3 regions of the Streptomyces doebereineriae genome follow, and region 3 is predicted to be linked to each of the others. Evidence: riboswitches for the same ligand, from Rfam matches in the RefSeq annotation. Region 3 holds a riboswitch; each other region holds the start of a gene.
What was found. A riboswitch is a leader RNA that binds a small molecule or an ion and turns the genes downstream of it on or off. The one in region 3 is predicted to bind S-adenosylmethionine.
Positions count from the first base shown of each region.

Region 1 (10,237 bases), on a different contig from region 3:
GGCGAGGATCTCCCAGGCGATGAGGATCACGACCGGAGTGGTGTAGATGCCAAGCGGCCAGCGCAGCCGCTCGCGGAGCGTATGGAGCAGAGTCTGGCGGCGGGCGTCGCGTGGCAGGAACACCTCGCGCACCGGGGCACTCGTCGGCTCGGTGCCCGCCGAGCCGACGGCCGGTCTCTCGATGCTGACCTCGGTCATCAGGCTGCCACCTCCAGCACCTTGCTGTAGTGCGAGGCGTCACCGACGAGCGGTTCGCTGCGGCGGCCGTCGACGCCGACCGGCACGTCTCCCGCGACGGTCACACGATTGAGGCGGCGCGGGTGGTCGTCGTAGTTGTCCACGCCGTAGTGCTGGGTGATCCGGTTGTCGAAGATCAGCAGCTGATCGGGGGCCCAGGTCCAGCGCAGGATGTTTTCCGGGCGGGTCACATACGACTGCAGGATGCGCAGCAGATCGGCCGACTCACCGCTCGACAGGCCGACTATCCGTTTGGCGAACCCGCCGATGAACAGCCCGCGTTCGCCCGTCAGCGGATGCACGCGCACGAGAGGGTGCTCTGTCTCGTACGGCGTCGAGACGAAGACACGGTCGTACTCCTGCCGTTCGGCCGTCGTGGCCGAAGTGCGCGCGTAGTCGTACTGGTTGGTGTGCACGACGCGCAACGAGTCCGCGAGGGCGCGGAGGGACTCGGGCAGGTCCCGGTAGGCCGCGGCGGCGTTCGCGATCAACGTCTCGCCGCCGTAGGGCGGGATCACGATGGACCGGAGCGTGGTCAACTGCGGCGGGTTGACCACGAAGGTGACGTCCGTGTGCCACTCGTTCGCCTTGGACGTCTCGCTGTCGACGGCGAGCACGTTCGTCGTACCGTCGGCGGCCGGCACGTTCGGATGGGCGGTGGTCAGGTCGCCGAACCACTCGGCAACGCGCTCCTGACCGGCGTTGTCGAGGCGCACGTCGTCGAACACGATCGCCTTGTGCTCGTTGAGGGCATGACGGAGCGTCGTGATCGTCGAGGGGTCGGGGGGCGCCGTGAGGACGACGCCCTCGACCACCGCGCCGATGCGGCCCGTGAGCTTGCGGATGGACGGAGGCATGGGAGGTCCCTCTTGGAGAATCCGGGGGCACTGCGGTGCCGGGAGTCGGAGTGAACGGGCGACGGGCAGGGATCGGCCGCGCAGTCAGTACCCGGTCCGGGCACGATGCGAGGGACCGACAACTGCTCGAGAAGTGCCGGACGGGGGTCAAGCCCTGGAGGTAGTGCGATCGCGCTGGTCAGCGGCGGCTGACCGGGGTGTCCTGCGGAAGACTTGAGGGCCCGCGTCACGTGCACGACAGGCTGTCTGCGCGCAGGGGACGAACATCCCCTCGCGGACCTCAAGTCGGCCCGCACATACTCCCCACGGAGGGAGCACGGGCGATGAGGACAGAGGGGACGAGGGTGGTCTTGCGGTGGAAGCCGCAGTCCCTACCGGCCGCTGCCGAGGGCCGCTTCGCGGATCAGCGACACACTTTCCGGATCAACGACAACAGAACGCGCTGGAGACGTGCGCCAGGTCGATGTGGCGCCTCCGGGTCAAATCCACGCGCGGGGTCATGGAAAGTGAGTTGAGCAGACGCCCGCCCCGTCGGTCAATAAGTTCCGGACAGGTCTCACATGGCGGAAACGTGGATGCGGGCCTGCCCGGCTCCGACCGCACCGCTCCGGCAAGGCCACGCTCGCCCGGCTCCTCGCCGCGCGGCTTCGGGCGGTCCACCTGCGCGTGGACACGATCGAACAGGTCATCGTCCGCTCCGGCCTGGCGGAGCATCCCGTAGGGCCAACTGGATACGCGGTCGGATGCACCCTGGCCGAGGAGGGCACGGTCGGGTGCGCCACGGGCTCGCCCAGCAGGCGGCCGAACGCCTCGTGGCTGTCGGCGTCGAGGCGTCGAGGTGCCTGGCGCGACGGCGTCTTCCCGCTCCAGGACGCCTCCGAGGCCCTCGCCCTGAGCGACCCGGCAGAGGTAAGGCTCGGCCGCCAGGTCACCCTGCTCCGGGGACGCCCGAACTCGAGCGCCACCTTTCGTCCCGCCTGATCGCCTTTGACTCCTTCACGGTCACGGTCGACGCGGACGTCCTGGTCTCGCACCGCGACCACGGTGGCGGCTACAGCCTGTACGTCGACGACGGCCGCCTGCACTCCGCGTACAACGAGTACGGCGCCCTGCGCGAGACGGACACGGGCCCCTCGCCCCCCGGGACCCGCACCGTCCTCCTCACGGCCACCGCCGAACCGGGTCTGCGCCGGCGCTTCGCCCTTGCCGTGGACGGCGCCGCACGCGCCGCGCCCGAACCGGTCCACCAGCTCCTCGGCATGGTCCCGTTCCAGGGCGTCAGTGTGGGCGTCGACCGCAAGTCCCCGGTCTTCTGGCCGCTGTACGAGCGCCACGGTGTCTTCCGCTACACCGGCGCCCTCCGCTCGGTCACCTACCACCCGGGCGCCCCGGGACCGTGGCGCAGGCACTGCGGGAGGCAGCGGCCGCTCACCGCACGTCGAACAGGCGTTCCGCGTTGTGCAGCGCGTGCCCCGCGACCCGCTTGCCGAGGACGAGACCGGCCTCGTCGGCGGAGCGGGTGTGGATGCCGGAGTAGACGCGGGCGTCCAGGTTGTCCTGGGACAGCTGGCTCCAGGCTGTGTAAGTGCGGGTCACTCCGGGAGCGGTGGGACTGGTCAGCTCGAACGGCGCGGTACGCGGTCCGCTGAGTGTGAGGACCGTCTCCGCTGCGCCGGCGTAGGTGTTGTGCCCGCTGGGATAGTCGGGGTGGGCCGGCGTGATGTGCAGCGGGGACCACTCGGGATCGGGGTCGATCGCACCGGTGCGGATGGCGGTGACGGGGCGCCAGCGCAGGTAGGCGTACTTGGTGTCGGAGGTGGCGATCTGCGTGTCCACCGCGGCGATGTGGAACAGTGCCACCAGCGCGGCCTGCGCCGGGGTTGAGCGCTGCGAGCGGGCCACGGCGACCCGCAGCGGCTCGGTGTACAGCGTCAGGGAGGAGCCGAACCAGAAGGTGGCGGTCTCGGTCTGCCGCTCGGTGCGTGCTGTGCTGTTCACGGCCCCGTACGCCCGCACCTCGGCCAGGTCGGCACGGTAGCGCGCGGAGTCCGGGGCGGGCGGGGCGGGGAGCCGGTACTGGTCCGGGCTGTCCAGCAGGAAGGGCCGGGCGAGCCGGTTGCCGTACTGCACGGCCGGAGCATAGGCGGGTGGCGTCGGCTGCCACACACCGGGGGCCGCCGGCGGCACGGTGAACGGCGCGTTCACCGAGGCCGGGTCGAGACCGTCGCCCTCACGGGAGGCGAGGACCAGCCGTGCCTCGCGCGCGCCGGCCGCCGCACCCTTCGACTTGGCCGGCCCGTCCGGGATCCGGTCCAGTGTCGTGCCCAGCACGGTGTCCAGTTCCCGGGCGCGGGACGGGATCAGCTCCACCAGGGCATCGTGTACGGCGGATGCCAGAGCCGCGTCCTGGAAGTCCCTCCGGCCGACGCCGGGCGGTACCTGGCGGGTGGCTCGGGCTGCCGCGAGCCAACTGACGGCCCAGGTGCGGCTGTTGGTGATCTGCGTGGCGGCGCCGGCCGCCGCGATGGTCACGGCCGTCGTGTTGTACCAGTCGAGCAGCACGGACGGGCTCGACGTCCGTTCGTCCGCTACGGCGGCAGCAGCGGACGTGACAGTGGCGGAGGCGGCCAGCAGCGTGGCCGAGCCGAACGCCTGCAGGGCGGAGCGGCGGGTTCTGAGCGGGTTCACGGGTACTCCCTCTCGGACGTGCGGGTGATTGCTGTTGCCTGGGCACACGCACCGACGTGCACGCACTCGGCACCGCTACCAACGGCGGGCGGGCGTGGGGACGAGCGGTGCGGTGCAGTGAGGTGCGGTGAGGGTCAGCTACACAGCGCGGCGGCGACACGCAACAGATCAACGGCGCGCCGCCGGGTGAACCACAGAGAGATCCACATGCCGGGGACGCTACATTTGCCCCAACCCACGGTCAACGGGCGGAGGTTGACCGCTCGTGACTGCAACGACGCCTTCGTGTTCCTGCCATGTGCCCGTTACCAGATCGGTCGCGGGGAGCACCGGACCCCGGTGCGCTGTGCCTTGCGCCCGCCGTCGCTGAAACAGCGGGCGCAGGGCCCTTCACCGAAACCTGGTCAGGCCGCAGACTGCCGCACCGGCTCCACTCCGATGACCTTGCGGTAGGCGCGGGCGCCGTCGCCGTAGTCGTCCACGGCATAGTGCCAGGTCGCCCGGTTGTCCCAGAGCACGAAGTCGCCCGGGTTCCATCCGAAGCGGATCGTGTAGTCGGGTGACGAGGCGTGCCGGAGCAGATGGTCGAGGAGCACCTTCCCTTCCTGAGGCGTCACACCGGTCAGGCCGATCGCCGACGTGCTGATGAACAGCCCCTTCCGGCCCGTCTCGGGGTGCGTCAGGACGACGGGATGCTCGACGGTCTCCCCGCCCGCTGTCCGCTTGCTGCCCTGCGCGTAGTTCTCCGCGTTGCCGTCGTAGAGCGCGCCGACCGACTCGAGCAGCACCTTGAACGGCTCGGACAGGTCGTCGTACGCCGCCTGAAGATCGGCCCAGAGTGTGTGCCCGCCCAGCTCGGGGACGACCTCGTAGGTCAGCGACTCGATCGCGAAGACGGGCTGCCGCCACAGACCGCCGATGTGCCAGGTACTGGCCTTGCCGGTCTTCTGCACGTTGTACGGGTAGACCAGCGGATCGGCGGGGTCCTTCACGGCGGTCGGGTGGTCGAACGGTTCCGCGAACACGCGGATGGCCTCGACGTGCTGACCGGGTGTCAGGTGCTGGTCGCGGAAGACCAGCACTTTGTGGTCCCGGAACGCCCGGCGCAGTTCCTCGGCGGTCCGGTCGTCGATTCCGGCCTTCAGGTCGATGCCGGTCACCTCCGCACCGAACCGCGGTCCGGCCCGTCGGATCTCGTGGCTGGCGACAGTGCTCATGGCTCTCCCTCTGTGTGCTGCCGTACGGGGGGTCTCGCGCTGCGGTCACCTCTCACCTGACAGATGAAGGCGACGTCAGACGCGGCGACACGCGGACGCGTCGACGCGTGCCAGATCCACGTACAACCTGCGGTACAGCAGCACTGGGATGCCCACCCCACCATGTCTACCAGGCGAGCCCGAGACGGATCATTGCAGCTGCATGAATCTTCCGGGCAGGCGTCAGAAGCCCACGGTGTCGCGGACGAGGACGACCACACCGCGCTCGGGGAAGGCCTCGCGCTCCAGAATGAGGATCTTGCCGATGAAGGAGGTCTGGGCGTAGGTCTCCTGCAGCCGGCGCCATTCCTTGGGCAGGCTGTAGTCGTGGATGCGGCGGAGCCCGGTCGCCATGTCCGGGACGATCTTCTGTGCGCCGACCACCCAGATCGCCTTGCGGGCTCCGGACGCGTAGGGGGCGAGCTGGCTGCCGCTGGCAGAGCCGACCAGCAGATATCCGTCCTCGGAGACCGCGTGCACGCTGCCGACGACGACGTCCGGCGTTGCCCCGAGCCGGATCTGGGCATACACGTCGTCGCCCAGGTTGCCCGAGGCGGCCCGCACGGAGGTGAAGTCGCCGGACTCGTCGAGCGCTTCGGTGATTCCGGACAGGCGCAGTGTCTCGCTGCTCGCGGTGAACACTGTCTGGTCGCGCGCGACCAGCGCGAGGACGAGTTCGCGGGCGTCGGTCAGGGTGTCGACGAGGTGCACGATGTAGTTGTGGTCGCGCAGTGCTTCGGCGGCACGGTCCAGTTGGGCCTCGTCGGCGGGCTTCGCGAAGGTCTCGTCGACTACGGGTGCGGGCGCGGTCATGGGGTCCTCCGGCGAGGGCGTCGGGTCCGTCTGGTAACTGGCATCAGTCTGCGAAACCCTGGGCCGGCCGCGGAAGACGGCACTTTTTACTGCCTCAGTGAGCCGGAGGGAACCATGGCCACCCACGATGCCGATCCCACGAGGGTGCTGAAGGGGCGGGACGACACCACCTGCCGGGTCCGTGAAGTCCTGGACCGTGTCGGCTCCAAATGGTCGCTGACCGTCATCCACGAACTCGGCCCGGGCACAAGGCGTTTCACCGAGATCAAGGACGCCGTCCCCGGTATCAGCCAGCGCATGCTCACCGAGACCCTGCGTCTTCTGGAGCGCGACGGCCTGATCTCGAGAACCGTGCATCCCGTCGTGCCGCCCCGCGTCGACTACGAGCTCACCCCGCTGGGCCGGACGCTCCTCGACACGGTGCGCACGCTCCTCGACTGGGCTCTGACCCACATCGACGACATCGACAAGGCCCGGGACGCGTACGACACCCGCACCTGAGGCGCGCCTCCCTGTCCTCATCGCTTGCGAACGCGGTGTTTCCGTTCTGCGAACAGGACGCCGTGACGGGGGACGAGGGCCGGCCACCGGTGTGACCATGTCCGCATGCTCCCGGGAGAAGATCGCGCCGCCCGTCGGGTGCTGATGGTGTGCATGGCGGCAGGGGTCACAACTCTTCTCGACCAGTCGGTCCTCAACATCGCTGTGCCGGCGCTGCGTCAGTCGCTCGAGGCGGGTCCCACCGATGTGCAGTGGATCGTCGCCGGTTACTCACTGACCTTCGGCCTGATGCTGGTGCCGGGCGGCAGCCTCGGTGACGTGCGCGGGCGCAAAGGGCTGTTCCTCGTCGGGCTGTCGGCCTTCGTCCTTTTCGGTGCGGTGGCCGCCACCGGTGTGCGACCGGACCTGCTGATCGCCGCGCGGCTGGTGCAGGGCGCCGGGGCAGGTCTGGTCAACTCCCAGGTCATCGGCACCCTTCAGGACGTCTTCAGCGGCCTGGACCGGGCGCGTGCACTGGGCCTGTACGCCGTCACGGGCGGCATCGCCGCGGCGCTCGGACCGGCGCTCGGCGGCGCCCTGGTCGCGACCTGCGGCCCTGAGTTGGGATGGAGGCTGTGCCTGCTGCTCAACACGCCCTGTGGGATGGTCACCCTCTGGCTCGCGTTCCGCTGGCTCCCGAAGGCACGGGGGACGGTCGGACGCAGTCGGCTCGACTGGTGGGGACTGATCTGGGCCGGTGCGCTCACCCTGGCCCTGATGCTGCCCTTCATCAGCAGACCGGGCAGCGCCCAGGGTGCGGCACTGTGGGCCGTCACCGCGGTCGGACTGGCCTGCTGCCTGGTTCTCGGACAACGTCTGCGCATGCGATCCGGACGGGTTCCGCTGGTGCACCCTTCACTCCCACGCTCGCGCCCGTACACGCTCGGGACAGCCATCGCGATGGCCGCCTTCGGCTCCTCGCTGGCGGCGACGCTGGTCCTGACCATGTTCCTGCAGAGCGGTCTCGGACTGTCCGCGCTCACCGCCGCTCTTGTCACCCTCCCATCCGCCGTGGCCATGGGAGTCACCTCGGCCGTGGCCTGGCGCGTGGTGCGCCGTCTCGGACCGCACACCGTCACCGTCGGTCTCGCCCTGGGAATCCTCACGTTGCTGGGCGGCGCGGCCGTCGCCCTCACCGCGCCGCGCACCGCGCTCCCTCTGCTGCTCGCCGCCGTTCAACTCCTGTCCGGTGCCGCCGCCGGGCTGACCGTCTCCCCCAACCAGGCCCTGGTCCTTCAGCACGCTCCGGCCGAGGCCGCGGGAGTGGCCGGTGGCATTCTCCAGATGGCCCAGCGGATCGCCGCGGCCGTCGCCCTCAGCGCCGTCTCCGGGAGCTATCTGCACGGTACGTCGGGATCAACCGGCGGCCCCCGTACGGCATTTGCACACGCGACTCTCCTCTGTGCCGGTCTGCTCACCGCGGCCGCCGTCCTGTCACTGCTGCGTCCGCACCTCACGGCTCGACCCCGTCCTCAGCTCCCCGGGCCAGGACACCCGCACCCCGTTGACGGATTACGTCGGAGATAGATAAAGTTTCAAATGGCATTGAGTGTCAGCATCAAGCCCTGGCTTGCTGACCGGCAACCCTCCGACGCGGTGGGGTGCTCCAGGTGAAAGCCCGGCCGGGTCGCCGACCCGGCAAGCGCGAGGCCCCGCGGCAGGGGCCCGACATGGAGGAGTGAGCGTGCGGCACAGCAGCGTCTCGAGTCTCTCCATGACGGCTTCCGCGACTCTCCCCCGCTTCTCCCGTCGACGCCACATCGACCTGCAGCGCATCACCAGCTGCCTGTGTCATGGCTGACTGCGTCCCGTCGACTGGCTGAAGCCGCTCACCGCTGTCTTTGACACGCGCGGCAATTCCTGAGCCCTTTCCCTCTCAGCGCTCTCACACAGTGCGGCTCTTTTCGTGAGCAACACCATCCCCTCATCTCCATGCCCGCGCGCGTAGAACGTGCGTGTCGGCTTTCGAGTAGGAGACCTCGTTCCGTGATATCTCATCCGGATTCCCGCTCTGCCCGATGGGCGGCACTGTCCGCGCTCCTGACAACCAGTGTGCTGCTGACCGCATGCTCGTCCGGCAGCGGCAGCAGCTCGAGCAACGACGGCGGTCAGGCCAGGCCCGGCGGCACACTGACGTTCGCGGTGGGTTCCGACGCCGGCTGCGTGGATCCGCAGCAGGTCGGCAGCAACGACACCATCTACTCGTTGCGTCAGGTCGTCGACTCCCTGACCGACCAGGATCCCAAGACCGGCAAGATCGTGCCGTGGCTGGCGAAGAGCTGGGACATCAGCCCGGACACGAAGGCCTTCACCTTCCACCTCAGATCCGGTGTCACCTTCAGCGACGGAACACCGCTGACCGCGCAGGTGGTCAAGGACAACTTCGACGCGGTACCGAAGCTCGGCGCCCTGGGAATCCTGGCCCAGGGATACCTGAGCGGCGTGGAGAGCACCACCGCGGTCGACCCGCTCACCGTGCGGGTGAAGTTCAAGCAGCCCAACGCCCAGTTCCTCCAGGCCACTTCCACGTTCTCACTGGGCATCGAATCGTCGGCGAGCGCGAAGAAGTCCCCGCAACAGAAGTGCAGCCAGGGGATCGTGGGCAGCGGCCCGTTCACGCTGAAGAGTTACGTCCAGAACCAGTCGATCACCTTGGCCAAGCGCGCCAAGTACGACTGGGGTTCCTCGCTGTGGACCAAGAAGGGCGAGGCGTACCTCGACAAGGTGGTGTTCAAGGTGGTGCCCGAGGCGGGGGTGCGCACCGGCAGCCTGCAGTCCGGCCAGGTGGACGCGATCAGCAGCGTCGGCAAGGCCGACGAGGCGGCGCTCAAGGGCGGCCAGGTGAGCCTGCTGGGACGGGCCAACCCGGGCAACGTGTTCAACCTGGGGCTGAACAACTCCCGGCCGCTGCTGAAGGACGTGAAGGTGCGTCAGGCGATCCTGTTCGCCATCGACCGGCAGCAGATCGTCGACGCCGTGTTCCCGACCGGCACGCAGCCGGCCACCAGCATCCTGGCGCACACCACGCCGGATTACGCGAACCTCGGCTCGGCTCTGGCCTACGACGCGGCGAAGGCGAAGTCGCTGCTGGACTCGGCCGGTTGGAAGACCGGCAGCGACGGCATCCGGACGAAGAACGGCACCAGACTGAGCCTGGCCGTCACGTGGTTCGCCAATGCGGCCACGAACCAGCCCGCGCTGGAGCTGATCCAGCAGCAGCTCAAGGCCGTCGGCATCGACGTCGCGCTCAAGGAACGGCAGATCAGCCAGCTCGCCGCGACGCTGCAGTCCGGTGACTTCGACGCCGGGTGGGGCAACCTGACCCGCGCCGACCCGGACATCCTGCGCAGCCAGTACTCCACCCGGCTGGCCAACTTCTACCACCTGCCCGCAAGCCCGCTGGACTCGCTGCTGAACCAGCAGGCGGCGACCACCGATGCGGCCAAGCGCAAGCAACTGGTCGACCAGGCACAGCAGTTGATCGTGAAGAACGCGTACATCGTGCCGGTGGTGGAGCTGCAGACCCAGCTCGGGGTGGCGAAGAAGGTGCACGACCTCGACTTCGAGGCCTCCAGCCGGATCCAGCTGCACGACACCTGGATCGGCTGACGCATGCGCCGCTATGTGATCAAACGCCTCGCACAGGCCCTCGGGGTGCTGTGGGCGGCCTACACGGTCTCGTTCCTGGTGCTGGATTTCCTCCCCGGTGATCCGGTGTCGGCGATGGCCGGCGCCGGAGCGGACTCGGGGCAGGTCGATCCGGCGCAGCTCGCCAGGCTCCGACACGAGTACGGCTTCGACAAGCCGGTGCTGGTGCAGTACGCCGACCACCTCGGCGACGCGGTA
Region 1 covers NZ_JAVREZ010000010.1:107,223-117,459, forward strand. Annotated here, with positions in the region: gene RNB18_RS27650 (ABC transporter permease) at 1-198, opposite strand, end outside; gene RNB18_RS27655 (TauD/TfdA dioxygenase family protein) at 198-1,094, opposite strand; gene RNB18_RS53770 (hypothetical protein) at 1,761-2,075, shown strand; gene RNB18_RS27665 (vanadium-dependent haloperoxidase) at 2,523-3,782, opposite strand; gene RNB18_RS53775 (putative leader peptide) at 3,917-3,991, opposite strand; gene RNB18_RS27670 (TauD/TfdA dioxygenase family protein) at 4,187-4,999, opposite strand; gene RNB18_RS27675 (LUD domain-containing protein) at 5,222-5,851, opposite strand; gene RNB18_RS27680 (winged helix-turn-helix transcriptional regulator) at 5,966-6,352, shown strand; gene RNB18_RS27685 (MFS transporter) at 6,458-7,918, shown strand; SAM riboswitch class IV at 7,933-8,042, shown strand; gene RNB18_RS53780 (putative leader peptide) at 8,106-8,192, shown strand; gene RNB18_RS27690 (ABC transporter substrate-binding protein) at 8,378-10,000, shown strand; gene RNB18_RS27695 (ABC transporter permease) at 10,004-10,237, shown strand, end outside.
Region 1: another riboswitch for S-adenosylmethionine. It lies ahead of RNB18_RS53780 (putative leader peptide); the one in region 3 lies ahead of thrC (threonine synthase).

Region 2 (10,237 bases), on a different contig from region 3:
CGCGGGCCTCCTCTGGAGTCGGGAACTCGATGGCGCCCTCGGCGGTGCGGATGCTGCGCACCCAGGCGCCGTAGCCGGTGGCGAGTTCGCGGGCGGTGTCGTCGTCCTCGGCCACCACGACATCGGCGGAGACGCTGACGTACGGCTTGTCGAGAGTGTCGGAGGGCTGGAAGGCGGCCCGGTACCCTTCGGCCGCCTCCAGGACCGTGCCAGGGCTGACGTGGTAGTTCGCCGCGAAGCGCAGTCCGCGGGTGCCCGCGACCTCGGCGCTCTCGCCGCCGCTGCTGCCGAGGATCCACACCTCGACGTCGGCGCCCTCGCCCGGGACCACGTGCGCCTCGACGCCCTCCGGGGAGCGATAGGTGCCCGCGAGGAGGGCCAGGACGTCGTCGATCTGCTCGGCGTATTCCTGTGACTCGGCGCCCGGCAGCAGAAGGAGCTTGCGCTGGAGGGCGATGCGGGGTGAGCCGAGCAGGTACTCGAAGGAGAAGCGGGGTGGGACGCGCAGGCCGTTGGGAGCGCGGCCGTCCACCACGGCGTTCGGCAGCGGCGTCTTGGGCGTGCCCGGCGGACGGCCGCCGGAGCGGCCGAGGCCCAGGTCGAGGCGGCCGGGGTACAGGGCGTCGATCAGGCCGAACTCCTCGACCGTGCTGAGCGCGGTGCGGTGTCCGAGCTGTACGGCGCCCGAACCGAGGCGGATAGTGGAGGTGGCGGACGCGGTCAGGGCGAGGACGACCGCGGGGGACGTGCCCGCGACGCCCGGGTTGAGGTGGTGCTCGGCGAACCAGTAGCGGGCGTATCCGAGGCGTTCGGCCTGCTGGGCGAGGTCGATGGAGTTGCGCAGGGCGTCGGCCGCGGTGGATCCGGACGGGATCGGCACCAGGTCGAGGACGCCGAGAGGGATGTCAGGCATGGGCCGGCTCCCCCAGTACGGGTCCCCAGGAGAAAGGCGGGTCAGGGATGGCGCGGCGCAGTACGGGGGCTGCCTCGGACTGGAACAGTGCGAGCGAGTCCCGGTGCTGAGTGTCCGTCAGCCCACTTGCGTCCGCGTGGAGATGGAGCACGGTGTGACCGAACTGCTCGTGATAGCGGTGGACTTTGTCGATGATCTGCTGCGGGCTGCCGATCAGCGCGGAGCTGCGCTCGACGAAGTCGTCCAGTGTCTCGAAGACGAGGGGGAGGCCCGCTCTCTCGTAGAAGGCCAGGCCGGCCTCGAAGACCGGCCGGTAGATCCGGCGTGCCTCCTGGGAGGTGCGGGTGACCAGGAGCCCGGCCGTGCCGGCGCCGACCGCGATGTCGGCCGGGTCGTGGCCGTAGTGCTCCCAGCGCTCCCGGTAGTGGCGGATCAACTCGGCGTACGGCCCTATGGGGTTGGTGACGTTCGCGGAGAAGAGCGGGTCTCCGTACCGGGCGGCGAGGTCCACCGACTCCTTGCTGGTGGCACTGCCGTGCCAGACCCGGACCGGGCGCTGGTACGGCCGCGGCCACACCTCGGCGTCCTTGAGCGGGGGCCGGAAGCGGGTCTCGGCCGTGACCTTGTCCTGGCGCCAGAGCTGCCGGAACACCTCGTAGCTCTCGGCGTTGCGGTCCCACTGGTCCTCGGGTGTGACGTGGAACAGCTCGCGCTGGGCGGCGCCGTTGCCCTTGCCGATGATGAGGTCCAGGCGGCCCCCGGACAGGTGGTCGAGGGTGGCGTAGTCCTCATAGGCGCGTACCGGGTCGAGCAGGCTCAGTGTGGTGACCGCGGTGAACAGGCGGATGCGCCTGGTCAGCGCGGCGATGTGGCTGAGGACGACCGTCGGCGAGGAGGAGATGAACGGCCACTCGTGCCGCTCCCCCACGCCGAAGCCGTCGAAGCCCAACTCCTCGGCGAGGACGGCGTTGTCGAGCACTTCACGGAAGCGTTCCTGAGTCGACTTCCGCACACCGGTGACCGGATCGGGCCGGTGCACGATCAGTGTGATCGCGAGAAACTTCACGACGCCACTCGCTGCTCGTCCTGGAGGTCGTCCGGGTGGGCCAGGCCGAGGTGGTGGCGGAGGGTCGGACCCTCGTACTCGGTGCGGAAGACGCCCTGTTCCTGGAGGAGCGGGACGACCTTGTCGGCGAAGGCGTCGAGGCCGGTCGGGGTGATGTGCGGGACCAGGATGAAGCCGTCGCTGGCGTCGGCCTGCACATACTCGTTGATCGTGCGGGCGATCGTCTCCGGCGAGCCGATGAAGTTCTGCCGGTTGCCGGTGTTGATGACCAGGTCGCGGATGGACCAGTTGTTGGCGGCGGCCAGCTCGCGCCACTCGCGGGCGGTGGCCAGCGGGTCCCGGTACATGCGGACCTGGGCACGCCCCTTGGAGATGTGGTTGTCGCTGACGTCCGGGTCGATGTCGGGGAGCGGTCCTTCGGGGTCGTAGGAGGACAGGTCCCGGTTCCAGACGAACTCCAGGTGCTTCAGCGCCGTGGCGCCGCTGACCTGCTGGCGCCTGACGATCCGTGCCAGTTCCTCGGCCTCGGCGTCGGTGTCCGCGAGGGCGAAGGAGGCGGCGGGCAGGATCAGCAACTGGTCGTGGCGCCGGCCGTACTTGGCGAGGCGGTTCTTGACGTCCGTATAGAAGGCCTGGCCCTCCTTGAGGGTGGCGTACCGGCTGAAGATCGCGTCGGCACCGGACGCGGCGAACTCCCGGCCCTCCTCGGAGTCGCCGGCCTGGAAGACGACCGGGCGGCCCTGCGGGGAGCGCGGGACGTTGAACTGCCCGTGGATGTCGAAGTGCTGACCGGTGTGCACGAAGGAACCGGCCTTGGCGTCCCGCAGGAACACGCCCGACTCCTGATCGGCGAGGATCTCGTCGCCGTGCCAGGAGTCGAAGAGCTCCTGGGTGGTGGCGAGGAACTCCTTGGCGCGGGAGTAGCGCTCCTCCTGCGGCAGGAAGCCGCCTCGGCGGAAGTTCTCGCCGGTGAAGGCGTCCCAGGAGGTGACGACGTTCCACGCGGAGCGGCCGCCGGAGAGGTGGTCGAGGCTGGCGAACTGGCGGGCCACCTCGTAGGGCTCGTTGAACGTGGAGTTGATGGTGCCGGTCAGACCGAGGTGCTCGGTGACGGCGGCCAGCGCGGCGAGGACGGTGAAGGTGTCGGGGCGGCCGACGACGTCCAGGTCATAGATCTTTCCGCCCTGTTCCCGCAGGCGGAGGCCCTCGGCGAGGAACAGGAAGTCGAACTTGGCGCGTTCGGCGGTCTTCGCGAAGTGCGCGAAGGAGCTGAACTCGATGTGGCTGCCGGCCTCGGGGTCGCTCCACACGGTGGTGTTGTTGACGCCCGGGAAGTGCGCGGCCAGGTGGATCTGCTTCAGCGGCTTGCTCATGATGTGCGGTCCTTCCGGCTCAAAGGCTCAGAGGCTCAGGCGGCGGCGTAGCGGTTGGCGGGGCGGTCGAGGCCCAGCAGGCCACGCAGGGTGTCGGCCTCGTAGTCGGTGCGGAATGCGCCCCGGCGCTGGAGTTCGGGGACCAGACCGCGGGTGATCGCCGGGAGGTCGTGACCGAGGACGGCGGGCCGCAGCCGGAAGCCGGTGAGGCCGGCGGCCTGGAACTCACCGAGCAGGTCGGCGAGTTGGGTGGGAGTGCCGGTGAAGATGCGGGCATCGCTCTGGTACGGCTCTCCCGCGCGGGTGTCGAGACGGTCCCGGCGGGCGGCGGCCTCGGCGGGGTCGTCGTCGAGGAAGACGACCAAGTCGCCGAAGACATGAAGGAGTTCGTCGGCACGGCCGGCCGTCTCCTGCTCGGCGCGGATCTCGGAGACGATGGCGCGGGCCTGGCCGGTGTCGTGCGGGGTGATGTAACCGACGTCGGCCTGGCGGGCGATGAGCCGGTAGGGGACGGTCTGGTGCCCGAGGGCGGTGACGAGCGGCTGGCCCTGCGGCGGTCGGGGCGTGATGGAGGGACCCTTGACGCTGAAGTGCTTCCCCTCGAAGTCGATGTAGTGCAGCTTGTCCCGGTCGATGAAGCGGCCGGTGGCGGCGTCGCGGATCTCGGCGTCGTCCTCCCAGCTGTCCCAGAGCCGGCGCACGGCCTCCACGTAGTCGGCGGCCTCGTCGAAGAGGTCGGTGACGAGTTCCTGCGTCTCGGGACTGTCGTAGGCCTCGATACGGGGGATGGTGCGGCGGCCGAAGTGCGCGGCCTCGCCCGGTCGCGCGGTGATCTGGACCCGCAGGCCCGCGCGGCCGGTGCTGACGTAGTCGAGGGTCGCGATGGCCTTGGAGAGGTGGAACGGCTCCGTGTGGGTGACCACCGCGGTCGGGACCAGGCCTATGTGCCGGGTGAGCGGGGCGATGCGCGAGGCGATCAGAACGGCGTCGAGCCGGCCGCGGACCTGGTCGGTGCGCTCGTCCGGGTCGAGGAAATGGGACGACTGCGGGCCGAGGCCGTCCTCGATGGTGACGAAGTCGAGCAGGCCGCGCTCGGCCTCGGCGACCAGGTCGGCCCAGTATCCGGCGGTGAGCAAGTCGTGGGGCCGGGCCTCTGGCTCGCGCCAGGAGGCGGGGTGCCAGCCGGTGCCGTCCAGAGCGACGGCGAGATGCAGCAAGGAGGGAGACGAAGAAGAGGGGGACACGGGTGGGTGCCTTCCTGAAGATCCGTACGAGATGGCCGGCCCCCAGGAGGTCGGGGCACGGCGGCTGGGGCAGCTGAACGGGTCAGGAACAACAGAGCGCGGTGGACACGCGCAGGAGATCGATGTGGGGCCGGGAGTGGAGGTGGGCGGAGCGGAGTGTGCTGATCACGCCCGTCACCTCCTCCTTCTGGACGCGCGACGGCGCCCGGCGGATCTCGTCGTGAGTCACAACACCGGGCCCTGGTGGGATGTTCCTGGACTGCGGACCAGGACGATGGGCGAGCGGCGGCGCAGGGTGAAACCGATCGACTCGTAGAGCCGGATCGCCCTGGTGTTGTTCGCCGCCGCGTGCAGGAACGGGGTGTCGCCGCGCTCCCGAATCCCGGCGGCGACCGCGCGGACCAGGCGGGTGGCGAGGCCCCGGCCCCGGTACGCGGGGTCGGTGCAGACCGCGCTGATCTCGGTCCAGCCGGGCGGGCGGAGCCGTTCGCCGGCCAGGGCGATGAGCCGCCCTTGGTCCCGGATGCCGAGATAGGTGCCTAGTGCGATGGTCCGCTTGAGAAAGGGTCCCGGCTTGGTGCGGGCGACCAGGTCCAGGATCTCGGGTACGTCGTCGGGGCCCAGCCGTACCGCCTCGGGGGCCGGTTCGGCGCGCAGCGCGGTGTCGACGAGTTGGACGCCCACGCCCCCGCCGACGATCTCCCAGCCGGCCGGGACCGTCTCAACGGGCTTGATCCGTACGGTGGTTCCTGGGCCGACGAGCGTGAGCAGGTCGGCCCAGGCGGCCGGGTCGCGGGGATCGGCGAGGGCGGCGAAGGCGTAGACGTCGTCCGGGTAGCGGGCGGCGCGGCCGACGCGTTCGGCGAGGTGGGCGTGCGGGCCGTCGAGGGCGGCCCATACGGCGTTGTCGAGGACGGATGTGTCGTGCGCGGTGGGTCTCGAGAAGGCTCCGCCTGCGCGGAAGTCGGTCTGCTGGGCCACGGAGGCGGAGTCCTTTCCTACCGGGTTCGCCGAGGACGGGTCAGGAGTTGTCGAGCGGCAGACCGGGCGGGTTGACCTCCGACTTGGAGACGGCGTCGTTGGAGAGGTTCCACGCGGTGAGCCACTTGGCGTACTGACCGTTGTCGATCAGGTGGTTGATCGCGTCGGCGAGGGGCTTGGCGAGGCCGCTGCCCTTCTTGGCGGTCGCGGCGATCAGGCCCTGGAGCGTCTCGCCGGCACCGGAGTACTGGCCCGCGATGCGGGTCGCGTTGGGCGTGCTCGCGGTCTGGGTGACGTGGTAGGAGGAGTTGGGGCTGGGGCCCAGGTAGGCATCGATCTTGCCGCTGGCGAGGGCCAGGTAGATGCTGGGGCTGTCCTGGAAGTACTTGATGGTGAGCTTCTTGCCCTCCTTCTTCAGCTTGGCCTGCCACTCCAGCAGGATCCGCTCCTGGTTGGTGCCGGCACCGACCGAGACCGTCTTGCCCGCGAGGGCCTCGTAGTCGCCGTCGAAGGTCCACTTCGAGGTCTTGAGCGTCTCGAAGGCGAGGTCGTCCTTGCGGTAGGAGGCGAACTCGTACTTCTGCTTGCGCTCCTCGGTGTCGGTGATGTTCGAGAACCCGACGTTCACCTTGCCGCTGTCGATGCCGACGAAGAGGTTCTCCCAGGTGAACCGCTTGACCTCGGGTTCCAGGCCGAGGACGGCGGCGACCAGGCGGGCCAGGTCGGTCTCGGAGCCGGTGAGGGTCTTCTGGTCGCTGCCCACGAAGCCCAGCGGCGGGGAACCGGAGGGCAGGGTGCCGGAGCCGATGACGAGCTTGCCGCTCTTCTTCACGGCGGCGGGCAGTTCGGCGCTGATGGACTTCACCTCGGCGACCTTGAGCGCGGTCTCCTTGGCGGCGCCGTTGGACAACCGGCCCACGGTCACCGTGCCGGCGCTGTCGGTCGTCCCGGTGGCGGCGTCGCTGTCACCGCCGCAGGCCGCGAGCCCGCCGGCGAGGGTGGCGACGGTGGTCGCCGCGGTGATGCCGCGTATCAGGCTGCGTCGGGAGGGGTGAATGGGCATGGCTGTCCTTAGGAGTTGGGAGAAAAGGGGTGAGGAGTTGGGGGAAAGGGGTTCAGAGGACCTTGCTCAGGAAGTCCCGGGTCCGCTCGTGCCGCGGCCGGTCCAGGACCTCGGAGGGCGGGCCCTGCTCGACGATGCGTCCGCCGTCGATGAAGACGACCCGGTCGGCGATCTCGCGGGCGAAGCCGATCTCGTGGGTGACGATGACGAGCGTGGTGCCGCTGGTCGCCAGGTCCTTGATGACGGCGAGGACTTCACCGACGAGTTCGGGGTCGAGGGCGGAGGTCGGCTCGTCGAAGAGGATGACTCCCGGGCGCAGGGCGAGGGCGCGGGCGATGGCCACGCGCTGCTGCTGGCCTCCCGACAACTGCCGGGGGTAGGCGCCGGTCCTGTCGCCGAGCCCGACCCGGCCGAGGAGTTCGCGGGCCAGTTCCTGCGCCTCCGCCCTGCCGAGCTTGCCGGTCGCCACCGGCGCGGCGGCCACGTTGTCGAGGACGGTCAGGTGCGGGAACAGGTTGAAGTTCTGGAAGACGAACCCGATGCGGCTGCGCTGGGTCAGGATGGCGCGCTCGCTGAGCTCCTTCAGCCGGTCGCCCTGTCGGCGGACGCCGATCAGCTCGTCGTTGACGCTGACATGGCCGATCTCCGGCTTCTCCAGGTGGTTGATGACCCGCAGCAGGGTGGACTTCCCGGAGCCGGACGGGCCGAGGATCACGGTGACCTCGCCGGGCCGCACGGTCAGGTCGACCCCGTCCAGTACCCGGTGGGTGCCGTACCACTTGTGCACGCCGTGCACTTCGAGCGCGACCGGGGTGATGTCGGTGACGGTCATATCGCGGTCTCCCTGCGGACACGCGCCTTGAGGTCGGTGAGACCGGCACGCAGTTTCTGGAGCGGTGTCGGCGGCAGGGAGCGGGTGGCGCCCCGGGCGTAATACCGCTCGACGTAGAACTGGATGATTGAGACGGCGCTGGTGAGGATCAGGTACCAGACGGTGGCGACCAGCAGCAGCGGCACGATGTCTCCGGGGTAGGTGGAGCCCATGGACTGCACGGTGCCGAACAGGTCGAGCAGGGAGACGTAGAAGACCAGCGAGGTGCTCTTGATGAGGCCGATGAGCTGGTTGACGTAGTTCGGGGTGATCGAGCGCAACGCCTGCGGGAAGACGATCTTCCGGAACTGGTACCCCTTCGGCAGACCGAGTGCCGAGGCCGCCTCGTGCTGGCCCTGGTCGACGGAGAGGATGCCGCCACGGACGACCTCCGCGGCATAGGCGGCCTCGTTGAGGCTGAGGCCGATCACCGCGATGACCATGTCGGTGGCGAGCCGGGACTCGTCGAAGGAGAAGAAGGCCGGCCCGAAGGGGACGCCGACGCTCAGCGTCTTGTACAGGGCGCTGAAGTTGTAGAGGAACAGCAGGAGCACGATCAGTGGAATGGAGCGCAGAGCCCACACATAGGTCCAGCTCACCGCCCGCAGCACCGGGCTCTTCGAGAGCCGGGCCAGGGCGAGCAGAATGCCGCCGAGGAGGCCCAGCACCGCGCTGTAGGCGGTGACTTCCAGGGTGATCAGTAGCCCGTCGAGGACGGTCGGCCGCAGGAACCAGTAGCCGAACCGGTCCCACTGGTAGAACGGGTTGGTCACCAGGCCGTGGACGAACTGGGCCGCCAGAACCAGGACGACGGCGGTGGCGATCCAGCGGCCCGGTCGCCTCAGCGGCAGAACTCGCTGCGCTGCGAGTGGCTTTGACGATGCGTCGGGCTTCGGCGGTGCGTCGGTGACGGACACGGCGGCACCTGGGGGTTCACTCATGAGGGGGCTCCGGCGGAGTCGGGTTCCCCTGGGGCACGGCGAACACGGCGTACTACGGCGGCAGTACGTGACGCTCGGGCACCGGGGGCTGGGCGGACGACGGCACACCGCGAACGCGGCGTTCGTCAGGAACGCGGGGGCTGGGAAGGAATGTCAGCCCCGACAGCGGGCACGGCCCGGTGCGGTACACAGTGCGCTGCTCACGCGGAGCAGATCGACGCTCCGGTCTGCCACGAGCACGTTCGTGTACGGCTGTACGCAGCTCGGGGAGCGGCGCGTGGCCGTCCTGGAGACTGCGTACATGTCCGTCACCGTGCTCTTCCGGCCCCTGGGGCCCCTCGCGCTTACCGAAACGTGATCCGGTCCGGTCGTCACCTGGGGCACCCCACCGCGGAGCGAGGGTTGCCGGTCAGCAAGCCAGGGCTTGTCGCTGACACTCATGACCGTTCTGGGCCGTAGTTAAGACAATTGCCCGAACGAATGTCAATCCTGGTCCATCAGGTGGAACCCTCAGGACGTGCGGGCGGCGTGCGAGGCCCAGTCCAGAATCTGTACGGCGGCCCCGGCGGCCTCCAGGCCCTGGCAGTGGGCGTGGTGCCGGCGGGCGATGCCGTCGAGGTCGAGGTGGGTGCCGAAGGCCGGGTGGGCGGTCAGACGGCGGGCGTAGGCCCACAGCGCGGGATGGCCGGCGAGGCGCTGCACCGCGGCGGCGTCGAGGTGGTGGCGGTGCACGGTGTCGAGTTGCACCAGCGTGACCCACAACTCGACATCGGCGGCGGTGATGTGATCCCGGATCAGGAACTCGCGGTCCACCAGCCAGCGCTCCAACGAGCCCAGGGAGTCCAGCAGTTGCTGCAGGGCGGCGACACGGTCCGCGTCGTCACCGCCCGTCCCCCCGGCCTGCTGCGCGGCCTGCGCGATGCCCTTGCTCATCCGCTCGACGGCCTCGGTCTCCGACTCCGCTCCGCACGGGTACAGCGCCGGACGTCCGCCGCCGAAGTGCCGGGCCAGGTCGCGGGTGATGTCGGTGGCGTGGGTGCTGACGATCCGTCCCGACCAGTCGTCGCTGAGCACGGGTGCGACGGCCGCGCCGGTGTACCGGTGCGCGCTGGCCTCGTACAGCGGGCGCAGCGCGGAATGCCCCCCGTCGGGACAGTCGGGAACCGGGTCCAGGAGGGTCACGGGACAGATGTCGTCAAGGCCGAGCAGGCTGTGCACGACGGCGATGCGCAGACCGTCAGCGCAGGCGGCGGCCAGGTGCAGCCGGTAGCGGCGCGGCACGGCGTAGTGCCCACTGCGGGCGTCCTGGCCGATCCGGCCCCGGAACGCGGGGGCCGGGTGGGTGGCGGAGATGCGGGCGAGCGGTGTGACGGACATGGGTCTCCCCGGGGTGTCGGTGTGCAGACGTACACGCGGCGGAAGCGTCGGGCTCAGCCCAGGGGCCTGATGGCGCTGCAGACCCGAAGAAGATCGATGTGGCGGCGGGAGGTCAGAAGAGGCGAAGGCCGGGATGTCCGGCTCACTCGGCCGACGGCCGGTTCCACGCGCCCCATGTTTCCCTACCTGTTCACTAGGATTCCCATCTGGAGTGTCGATCGGGCCGGGGCGCACGTCAAGAGGGCGTCCACGAGGCGGTCAGGGGCAGGGTCCGCGGCCCGGCCGGGCGGCGAGGTGGGGATCGCCGGCCGCGACCGGTCAGTGCGACTCGCGGCTGACCGCCGAGCCGCTGGAACCGAGGAGGAAGTCCAGGTCGGCTCCCGTGTCGGCCTGTTGGACGTGGTCGAC
Region 2 covers NZ_JAVREZ010000008.1:112,353-122,589, forward strand. Annotated here, with positions in the region: gene RNB18_RS23730 (LLM class flavin-dependent oxidoreductase) at 1-913, opposite strand, end outside; gene RNB18_RS23735 (LLM class flavin-dependent oxidoreductase) at 906-1,979, opposite strand; gene RNB18_RS23740 (NtaA/DmoA family FMN-dependent monooxygenase) at 1,976-3,352, opposite strand; gene RNB18_RS23745 (LLM class flavin-dependent oxidoreductase) at 3,388-4,596, opposite strand; gene RNB18_RS23750 (putative leader peptide) at 4,679-4,825, opposite strand; gene RNB18_RS23755 (GNAT family N-acetyltransferase) at 4,822-5,577, opposite strand; gene RNB18_RS23760 (transporter substrate-binding domain-containing protein) at 5,618-6,640, opposite strand; gene RNB18_RS23765 (amino acid ABC transporter ATP-binding protein) at 6,693-7,472, opposite strand; gene RNB18_RS23770 (amino acid ABC transporter permease) at 7,469-8,452, opposite strand; SAM riboswitch class IV at 8,788-8,897, opposite strand; gene RNB18_RS23775 (glutathione S-transferase C-terminal domain-containing protein) at 8,963-9,829, opposite strand; gene RNB18_RS23780 (putative leader peptide) at 9,883-10,005, opposite strand; gene RNB18_RS23785 (IlvD/Edd family dehydratase) at 10,148-10,237, opposite strand, start outside.
Region 2: another riboswitch for S-adenosylmethionine. It lies ahead of RNB18_RS23770 (amino acid ABC transporter permease); the one in region 3 lies ahead of thrC (threonine synthase).

Region 3 (10,237 bases):
CCTCCCCGACCGGTGGTTCGGCGAACGGGATCCCCCGGAAGACCACCAGTCCGCCCTCGCCCCGCCCGCGCACGGCACCGGCCGCGGTGCGCACTTCGAGATTCTCGGCTGACGTCATCGTCGAACTCCTCACGAGTAGGGGCTGCTGGATCCACTGCAGCCCATTTCCCTTGCTTGAGTCAACCAAGTCGCCGTCAGCCGAGCGCCGTCGGCCCGTACTTCTCCAGCACCGCCCGGGTCCGCTCCTCGTCCAGCTGGTACACCGTCTCGTGGGCCCGCGGGTCCCGCGCGTGGAACGTGTGGAACATCGGGCTCGCCGGTCCGCCCAGCTCCACCAGCGAGGCCGAGGCCCCGCGCACCGCCCGCTCGGTGCCGTACGGCGTCGTCAGGTCGATCCGGTTGACCACCCCCGGTGTCACCCACACCGGCACCGCCTCCAGCATCCCGAAGAGCTGGAGATGGAAGTGCCCGGTCAGCATGACCCGCACGTCACTCCCCCGGATCGCGGACGCCAGCTCCCCGGGGTTCAGCAGCCCGAAGACCGTCTGGGTGACGGACAGGCCGAGACCGAGGGGCGGGTGGTGGAAGGCGAGGACGGTGCCGTGCTCGGCCGGGGTGCTCAACACCTCGCGCAACCAGTCCAGTTGGGCCGCGCCGATACGGCCGTACACCTCTCCCGGCACCAGCGAGTCCAGTGTGACGAACCGGTACCCGCCGACCGTGCTCACCGCGGCCCGCTCGGACGCGTCTGTCTCCAACAGCCCCTCGGGATCCGGGTGTCCGCTCCCCAGCACCTTGCCGAAGGCCTCGCGCTCGTCGTGGTTGCCTGTGGTGTAGAAGACAGGGGCGTCCAGCGGCTGGGCGAACGCCCCCACGAGCTCCCGTACCGCCGAATACGCCTCCACGTCCCCCTCGTTGGCGATGTCCCCGGTGACGACGACCGCGTCGACGTCCCGTAGGTGCCGCAGCTCAGCGAGCATCAGCCGTAGTGAGTCGGTGGCGTTGACGCCGTTCCTGTTCGGTGCGTCGGTGCGCTCCACGTGCGTGTCCGAGAGATGCAGAATCCGCATGTTCCGGCACGGTAGCGGGAGTTGACGACCGCAACCAGCACTACGTCAGCGCGCGGGCCGACCCCACCGACCCGAAACCCGTCAGCTCAACGACTTCAGCGCGGACGCGTCGTACGGCGCAAGCTCGTCGAAACGGCCCGCCAGCACCTTCGCGGCCCACTGCGGGTCCTGAAGCAGCGCCCGCCCGATGGCGACCATGTCGTACTCCTCGCGCTCCAGGGCGTCGAGCAGGTCGTCGATGCCCTTGACCGGGGAGCCCTCGCCCATGAAGCCGCGGATGAAGTCGCCGTCGAGACCGACCGAGCCCACCGTGATGGTGGTCCTGCCGGTGAGCTTCTTGGTCCAGCCGGCGAGGTTGAGGTCGGAGCCGTCGAACTCGGGGAGCCAGTAGCGGCGCGTGGAGGCGTGGAAGGCGTCGGCACCGGCCGCGGCGAGCGGCGCGAGGATCGCCTCCAGCTCCTCCGGCGTCTCGGCGAGGCGCGCCTTGTAGGCCTCCTGCTTCCACTGCGAGTAGCGGAAGATGATCGGGAACTCCGGCGACACCGTCTCGCGTACGGCCGCCACGATCTCCGCCGCGAACTTCGTGCGGGCGACGGGGTCGCCGCCGTAGGCGTCGGTGCGGCGGTTGGTGCCCGCCCACAGGAACTGGTCGACGAGGTAGCCGTGGGCGCCGTGGATCTCCACACCGTCGAAGCCGATGCGCTCTGCGGCGGCCGCGGCCTCGGCGAACGCACCGATGACGTCGTCCAGGTCGCGCTGGGTCATCGCCTTACCGGTGGGCTCGTCGGAGCCGAGGCGCAGGCCGGAGGGGCCGACGGCGGGGGCGTCGGCGTAGGGCTGCTGGCCCTGCTCGCGGACCATGCCGATGTGCCACAGCTGCGGGACGATGGTGCCGCCCGCCGCGTGCACCTGCTCGGCGACCTTCGCCCAGCCCGCCAGCTGCTCCTCGCCGTGGAAGCGCGGGACGCTGTCGCTGTTCCCGGCCGACTCGTGGCCGACGTAGGTGCCCTCGGTGACGATCAGGCCGACTCCGGCGGCCGCGCGGCGGGAGTAGTACGACGCCACGTCCGCGCCGGGGATGCCGCCCGGGGAGAAGTGCCGGGTCATCGGCGCCATCACGATGCGGTTCGGGACGGTCAGGCCGTTGATGTGGGCCGGGCGGGAGAGGATCTCGGCGGCGCGGGAGGTGGCGGGGGCGGTCACGTGGCAGTACTCCTCGGTATGTGCATGCGCATGGACACTACCCAGGTGCCAACCGCCTCATCCCGCTCAGGATTTCCCGGGGCGCTGTGACTCCGGCCACGCATGGAGGCCGCGCATGAAAGAAGCCCGCCCCACCATCGTGGGACGGGCTTCGTGTCGAGCGCCGGGCAGGCCTTGCACCTGCATCTCCCCGCAGGAAGCGGGGCGTCTTTCCTTGGACCACCAACGCGTAGTCGACCGACGGGAGTTCACGTCGAGCGGCTCGTGATCAAGCATAGCGCAGGAAAAGACCGGGGGCGGCCATCCCTGTTTCCAGGAAGTGCCGCCCCCGGGAAGGACGTTGATCAACCGTCAGGCCTGGCGGCCGGGGGTCGATCAGAAGTCCATGTCACCGCCCGGCATGCCGCCGCCGGCCGGGGCAGCGCCCGCCTTCTCCGGCTTGTCGGCGATGACGGCCTCGGTGGTGAGGAACAGCGCGGCGATGGAGGCGGCGTTCTGCAGGGCAGAGCGCGTGACCTTCGCCGGGTCGATGATGCCTTCGGCGATCATGTCGACGTACTCACCGGTCGCGGCGTTCAGGCCGTGGCCGACGGGCAGGTTGCGCACCTTCTCGACGATGACGCCACCCTCGAGACCACCGTTGACGGCGATCTGCTTGAGCGGGGCCTCCAGGGCCAGCTTCACGGCGTTGGCGCCGGTCAGCTCGTCACCCTCCAGGTCCAGCTTCTCGAAGACCGAGGAGGCCTGGATGAGGGCCACGCCACCACCGGCGACGATGCCCTCCTCGACGGCCGCCTTCGCGTTGCGAACGGCGTCCTCGATGCGGTGCTTGCGCTCCTTGAGCTCGACCTCGGTCGCGGCACCGGCCTTGATGACGGCGACGCCACCGGCGAGCTTCGCCAGGCGCTCCTGGAGCTTCTCGCGGTCGTAGTCCGAGTCGCTGTTCTCGATCTCGGCGCGGATCTGGTTGACCCGGCCCTGAACCTGCTCGGAGGAGCCGGCACCGTCGACGATGGTGGTCTCGTCCTTGGTGATGACGACCTTGCGGGCACGGCCCAGAAGGTCGATGGAGGTGTTCTCCAGCTTGAGGCCGACCTCCTCGGAGATGACCTCGCCGCCGGTGAGGATGGCGATGTCGTTCAGCATCGCCTTGCGGCGGTCACCGAAGCCCGGGGCCTTGACGGCGACGGACTTGAAGGTGCCACGGATCTTGTTGACGACCAGGGTCGACAGGGCCTCGCCCTCGACGTCCTCGGCGATGATCAGCAGCGGCTTGCCCGACTGCATGACCTTCTCCAGGAGCGGGAGCAGGTCCTTGACGGAGCCGATCTTGGAGTTGGCGATGAGGATGTACGGGTCGTCGAGCGACGCCTCCATCCGCTCCATGTCGGTGGCGAAGTACGCCGAGATGTAGCCCTTGTCGAAGCGCATACCCTCGGTGAGCTCCAGCTCCAGACCGAAGGTCTGGGACTCCTCGACGGTGATGACGCCTTCCTTGCCGACCTTGTCCATCGCCTCGGCGATGAGCTCGCCGATCTGGGTGTCGGCGGCGGAGATGGAGGCCGTGGAGGCGATCTGCTCCTTGGTCTCGACATCCTTGGCCTGCTCGAGCAGGGCGGCGGAGACGGCCTCGACGGCCTTCTCGATACCGCGCTTGAGGGCCATGGGGTTGGCGCCGGCGGCTACGTTGCGCAGGCCTTCCTTGACCAGGGCCTGGGCGAGCACGGTCGCGGTGGTCGTACCGTCACCGGCGACGTCGTCCGTCTTCTTGGCGACTTCCTTGACCAGCTCGGCGCCGATCTTCTCGTACGGGTCCTCGAGCTCGATCTCCTTGGCGATGGAGACACCATCGTTGGTGATCGTGGGGGCGCCCCACTTCTTCTCGAGGACGACGTTGCGGCCCTTGGGGCCGAGCGTCACCTTGACGGCGTCCGCGAGCTGGTTCATGCCGCGCTCGAGGCCGCGCCGCGCCTCCTCGTCGAACGCGATGATCTTGGCCATGTGAAGTGGTCCCTCCAGGACTGGGGGTGATTCCTTCGGACCGCGCCCGCGCCCGCGACGGACGGCTCGCCGGCCTGTGGATCCTTGCCCCACAAGGCCTGCGGGCCTCACCGACCCGGTCCATCTTTGTCACTCTCACCTTCAGAGTGCTAACGCCAATGATTAGCACTCGGCATGGTCGAGTGCAAGCGCCTCTCGTGTATCGGGCAGGACACCGAGCACCGGAGACAGCTCGCTACCGGCCCGTACGGGCCGGCCCCGGGCATGCCGAAGGGCCCGTACCCCATGACTCCCTATGGGGGACGAGCCCTTCGAAGAAGAACAGAAGAACGACGCTGTTGTTACCCGGCGCGTGCTTCAGCCGGTCGCCAGGCGAACCATGTCCGCCTGCGGCCCCTTCTGACCTTGCGAGATCTCGAACTCGACCCGCTGGCCCTCTTCAAGGGTGCGGTAGCCGTCCATCTGAATCGCGCTGTAGTGGACGAATACATCCGCACCACCGTCGACCGCGATGAAGCCGTACCCCTTCTCCGCGTTGAACCACTTGACGGTGCCCTGAGCCATGCCTAACTCCCCTATTACTGGCCCTTGCACGGATCCACACTTCGTGGATCCGGGTCAGACCTCACCCCCCACATGGTTGGGGGCGTGCGCCGGAACGCGTCGACCGCGGCTGAATGTATCTGTCCAACTGCCGTCTGCAACAGGTCAATCGGACGAGAATTCTGGACGGAAGGGGTCCGGAATGTAGTGAGAATTCGCCTGAATTCGGGGCAAGTCGGGCCCCATAAAAGACACATAAGGCACTTAAGACGCGCACACTTTGGCTACTTCTCATCGCATGTGGAGCGAGAACTCATATGCACGCGGCAAGAAGAAAGCCGCTGCTTCCCCAACTGTACCGCGCTCAACCATAGAGAATTGCCCCCTCCGCTTCTCAAGCGGAGGGGGCAATCCGATGAACACTCGGTAATTACCGTTACCGAAGGTAATGACCAGTCATACGGTCACCCGCCGGCGACGGCCGGAATGATCGAGACGCCGGCCCCGTCGGGCGTCGCCGTCTCCAGCCCCTGCTCGAAGCGCACATCGTCGTCGTTGACGTACACATTGACGAACCGCCGCAGCTTGCCCTGGTCGTCGAGAACGCGCGCGGCGATACCGGTGTGGTTCTTCTCCAGATCGGCGATGACGTCGGCGAGGGTCGCGCCCTCGGCCTGCACCTCGGCCTGCCCGCCGGTGTAGGTGCGCAGGATGGTGGGGATACGGACGGAAACGCTCATGTTTCAGGACCTCCGGTCGGGGTGAGGGCTTTCAGCGGCCGCGGCGACTACGCGAGGCCGGCCTCGCGGAACGAATCCAGGTTGGGGCGGATCGTGGCGGTGAGACCCGTACCCGCCACCGCGTCCAGCGTCTTCAGACCATCACCGGTGTTCAGCACGACGGTCGTCAGCGAGGGATCCAGCAGACCGTTCTCGATCAGCTTCTTCGCCACGCCGACGGTCACGCCACCCGCGGTCTCCGCGAAGATCCCCTCGGTCCGCGCGAGCAGCTTGATCGCGTCGACGACCTGCTCGTCGTTCACGTCCTCCACCGCACCACCGGTGCGACGCGCGATGTCCAGCACGTACGGACCGTCCGCCGGGTTCCCGATCGCGAGGGACTTGGCGATGGTGTTCGGCTTCTGGGGCCGGACCACGTCGTGGCCCGCCTTGTACGCGACCGACACCGGCGAGCACCCCTCGGCCTGCGCGCCGAAGATCTTGTACGGCTTGTCCTCGACGAGCCCGAGCTTGATCAGCTCCTGCAGACCCTTGTCGATCTTCGTGAGCTGCGAGCCGGAGGCGATCGGCACGACCAGCTGGTCGGGGAGCTGCCAGCCCAGCTGCTCGCAGATCTCGTACGCCAGGGTCTTGGACCCCTCCGCGTAGTACGGCCGCAGGTTGACGTTGACGAAACCCCAGCCCTCGCCGGCCGGGTCGCCGATCAGCTCGGAGCAGAAGCGGTTCACGTCGTCGTAGTTGCCCTCGATGCCGACGAGCTCGCCGCCGTAGATCGCGGCCATCACGACCTTGCCCTGCTCCAGGTCGTGCGGGATGAACACGCAGGATCGGAACCCGGCCCGGGCCGCGGCGGCACCCACGGCGCCGGCGAGGTTGCCGGTGGAGGAGCAGGAGAGGGTGGTGAAGTCGAAGGCGCGAGCGGCCTCGATGGCCTGGGCGACGACCCGGTCCTTGAAGGAGTGCGTCGGGTTGCCGGAGTCGTCCTTCACGAAGAGCTTGCCGGCGTCGACACCCAGCTCGCGGGCGAGGTTGTCGGCCTTGACGAGCTTGGTCCAGCCGGGGTTGATGTTCGGCTTGTCCGCCACGTCCGCGGGGACGGGCAGCAGCGGGGCGTAGCGCCAGATGTTCGCGGGGCCCGCCTCGATCTGCTTGCGGAGCTCCTCGGTGTCGTAGGCCGAGAAGTCGTACGCGATCTCGAGCGGGCCGAAACACTCCTCGCAGGCGAAGACCGGACCGAGCGGGACGCGGTGGCCGCATTCGCGGCAGCTCAGCGCCGCGGCGGGACCCAGATCGACGGAGTTCGTGGTGCTTGCAACAGTCTGCACAGCCATGGAGGCGAGGCCCTTTCTCCTCATCTTCCTCACGACGCATCTCGCCGTGAGACGGATTTGGCACCTTCCCGAGTCGGGAGCCTCGCGGAAACGATCGTCAGCGATCGCTACGAGAACCGACTGGAGGGTTGCCGGGGCTTCATCGGGCCGTATCCCTCTGCCCCTCTGGATGAGCGGTATGAAGTTGTGAACAGCGGGCCACCCAGGACATGCGATGGTCATCCGCGTTGTTCAAGACTGTAACCGACGGCCAGGACAGTTGAGAGAGACGTCCGAACCGCGAGATGGATCAAAGGCAGAGGAGCCGCGCACTGTGCTGAACGAAGTCGAGCGCTGGCTGGCCACGCGTTCCTGGTCCGTGACCGATCGCCCGCTGCACAGGATCATGGCGGCGAAGCGGGGCACGGGCCGGACGGTCAGTGTTGTCCTGCCCGCGCTCAACGAGGAGGAGACGGTCGGTGACATCGTCTCCGTGATCCGTCATGACCTCATGCAGCAGGTCCCGCTCGTCGACGAGATCGTCGTCGTCGACTCGGGATCCACCGACCGCACGTCCGAGGTCGCCGCCGCGGCCGGTGCGCGGGTCGTCCACCGCGACGACATCCTCCCGCGCATACCCGCCGTGCCCGGCAAGGGCGAGGTCCTGTGGCGTTCCCTGCTCGCCACCTCGGGGGACATCGTCTGTTTCATCGACGCCGACCTGAAGGAGTTCTCCTCGGACTTCGTCTCCGGCATCGTCGGCCCGCTGCTCACCGACCCCGAGGTCGACCTGGTCAAGGGCATGTACGACCGTCCCCTGGGCGGCGCCGCCGGGCAGGGCGGCCGGGTCACCGAGCTCATGGCACGTCCGCTGCTGAACATGCACTGGCCGCAGCTGGCCGGTTTCGTGCAGCCGCTGGGCGGCGAGTACGCGGCCCGGCGCTCGTTGCTGGAGCAGCTCCCGTTCCCCGTCGGCTACGGCGTCGAGCTGGGCATGCTGGTCGACGCTCTGCACCTGGTGGGCCTGGACGCGCTCGCACAGGTCGACGTCGGTGTGCGCAAGCACCGTCACCAGGACGGGCAGGCCCTGGGCCGGATGTCCGCCGCGATCTACCGCACCGCCCAGCTGAGGCTGGCCCGCGGCCATATGATCCGGCCCTCCCTCACCCAGTTCGAGCGGGGCCGGGACGGCTTCGAGCCGCGTACGTACTCCGTGGACACCGAGGAGCGGCCGCCGATGGTGGAGATCGCGGAGTACGCGAAGCGTAAGGTCGCGTGAGCGACCGGGTGACAGAACGGGGCGTTCCGTATACGTCCGCGCACTGAGCGCAACCGTACGTTTGAGCGTTTCCGGGCCGGGCTAGGTTGTGGCGTATGGCTTCCACGTCTTCCGTGCAGGGTGCTGCCCAGGTGCTGGTCGCGTCCAACCGCGGCCCGGTCTCGTACGCGGTCCAGGAGGACGGTTCGCTGAGCCCCAAACGGGGCGGCGGCGGACTGGTCTCGGGGCTGTCGGCCATCGGTCCGGAGGCGGGCGCGCTGTGGGTGTGCTCGGCGCTGTCCGACGGCGACCGCGAGGCGGTGCGGCAGGGGGTCGGCGAGGACGGCGTCCGCATGCTCGCCATCCCGGCCGACGTGCACGCGGACGCGTACAACGGCATCGCGAACTCGGTCCTCTGGTTCGTCCACCATCTCCTCTACCAGACCCCGCTGGAGCCGGCCTTCGACGCGGAGTTCCGGCGGCAGTGGGGGTCGTACGAGACGTACAACCGCGCCTTCGCGGAAGCTCTCGCCGAGGAGGCGGGCGAGGGGGCGGCGGTCCTGGTCCAGGACTACCACCTGTGTCTGGTGCCGGGGATGCTCCGTGAGCTCCGTCCCGACCTGCGCATCTCCCACTTCTCGCACACGCCGTGGGCGCCGGTGGACTACTTCCGGATGCTGCCGGACGACATCGCGGGCCAGGTCCTTCGGGGCATGTTGGGCGCCGACCGGCTCGGCTTCCTCACCCGCCGCTGGGCGGACGCCTTCACGGCGTGCGCCACGGAGTTCGCGGACGGGCTCGGAGAGACCCGGATCGGGGTGCACGGGCTGGGCGCGGACGCCGACTTCCTGCGCGCCCGCTCCCACGAGGCCGACGTCGAGGAGCGCATCGTCGCCCTGCGCGAGGAGATCGGCGCGGGCCGAAAGACGATCGTCCGGGTCGACCGCACCGAACTGTCGAAGAACATCGTGCGCGGCCTGCTCGCCTACCGGCGGCTGCTGGAGTCGCGGCCCGAATGGCGGGAGCGGGTCGTGCACGTGGCGTTCGCGTATCCGTCGCGGCAGGACCTGGCGGTGTACCGGGACTACACGGCTTCGGTGCAGCGGCTGGCGGACGAGATCAACTCCCAGTACGCGACGCCGGGTTGGACTCCGGTCGTGCTGCACGTCAAGGACGACTTCGCCCGCTCGCTGGCCGCGTACCGGCTGGCCGACGTGGCGCTGGTCAACCCCATCCGGGACGGCATGAACCTGGTCGCGAAGGAGGTGCCGCTGGTGTCCGACGAGGGGTGCGCGCTGGTCCTGTCGCGGGAGGCCGGGGCGTACGAGGAGCTGGGCGACGACGCGATCGTGGTGAACCCGTACGACGTGGAACAGACGGCGGCGGCCCTGCACGAGGCCCTGACGATGCCGGCCCACGAACGGGCCGAACGAGCGAAGAGGCTCACCGCGGCGGCGACGGCACTGCCGCCGGCGCAGTGGTTCCTGGACCAGTTGAACGCGCTGAAGGCGGTGAGCAGGTGAACGCGGTGGGCGGGCGACCCCGGTGACCGGCTGGCGCCGTGAGCGGGCGACCCCGGTGACCGGCTGAGCGACTGCGCCGGTCAGGCGACTGGCCGACCGTGCCAACCAGACCACCCGGCCACCCGGCCCTCCAGCCACCAGCCGACTGCGCCACTGACCGATGCCCCGACCACCCGACTGCCCCCACTTCACCCCGCGGAGAGGTACCCCATGAGCAGCCACACCGACCCCGGCGCCCTGCCGAGCCCGGCGACGCCCGCCGGGCGGGACGGGCTGCGGGCGATTCTCGCGGAGCCGCAGCGGGCGGTCATCGGGCTCGACTTCGACGGGACGCTGGCGCCGATCGTGGCGGACCCGGAGCAGGCGCGGGCGCACCCCGAGGCGGTGGCCGTCCTCGCCGCCCTGGCACCGAAGGTGGCCTCCGTCGCGGTGATCACCGGCCGCCCGGCCGAGATCGCGGTCCGCTACGGCGGCTTCGCGGGCGTCCCCGGCCTGGAGCACCTGACGGTCCTCGGCCACTACGGCGCGGAACGCTGGGACGCGGTGACGGGCGAGGTCACGGCGCCCGAACCGCACCCGGGCGTGGCCG
Region 3 covers NZ_JAVREZ010000014.1:107,816-118,052, forward strand. Annotated here, with positions in the region: gene RNB18_RS33670 (carboxylesterase/lipase family protein) at 1-118, opposite strand, end outside; gene RNB18_RS33675 (metallophosphoesterase family protein) at 195-1,070, opposite strand; gene RNB18_RS33680 (NADH:flavin oxidoreductase) at 1,152-2,273, opposite strand; gene groL (chaperonin GroEL) at 2,649-4,274, opposite strand; gene RNB18_RS33690 (cold-shock protein) at 4,632-4,838, opposite strand; gene RNB18_RS33695 (ubiquitin-like small modifier protein 1) at 5,282-5,557, opposite strand; gene thrC (threonine synthase) at 5,605-6,888, opposite strand; SAM riboswitch class I at 6,906-7,064, opposite strand; gene RNB18_RS33705 (glucosyl-3-phosphoglycerate synthase) at 7,202-8,146, shown strand; gene RNB18_RS33710 (alpha,alpha-trehalose-phosphate synthase (UDP-forming)) at 8,242-9,648, shown strand; gene otsB (trehalose-phosphatase) at 9,859-10,237, shown strand, end outside.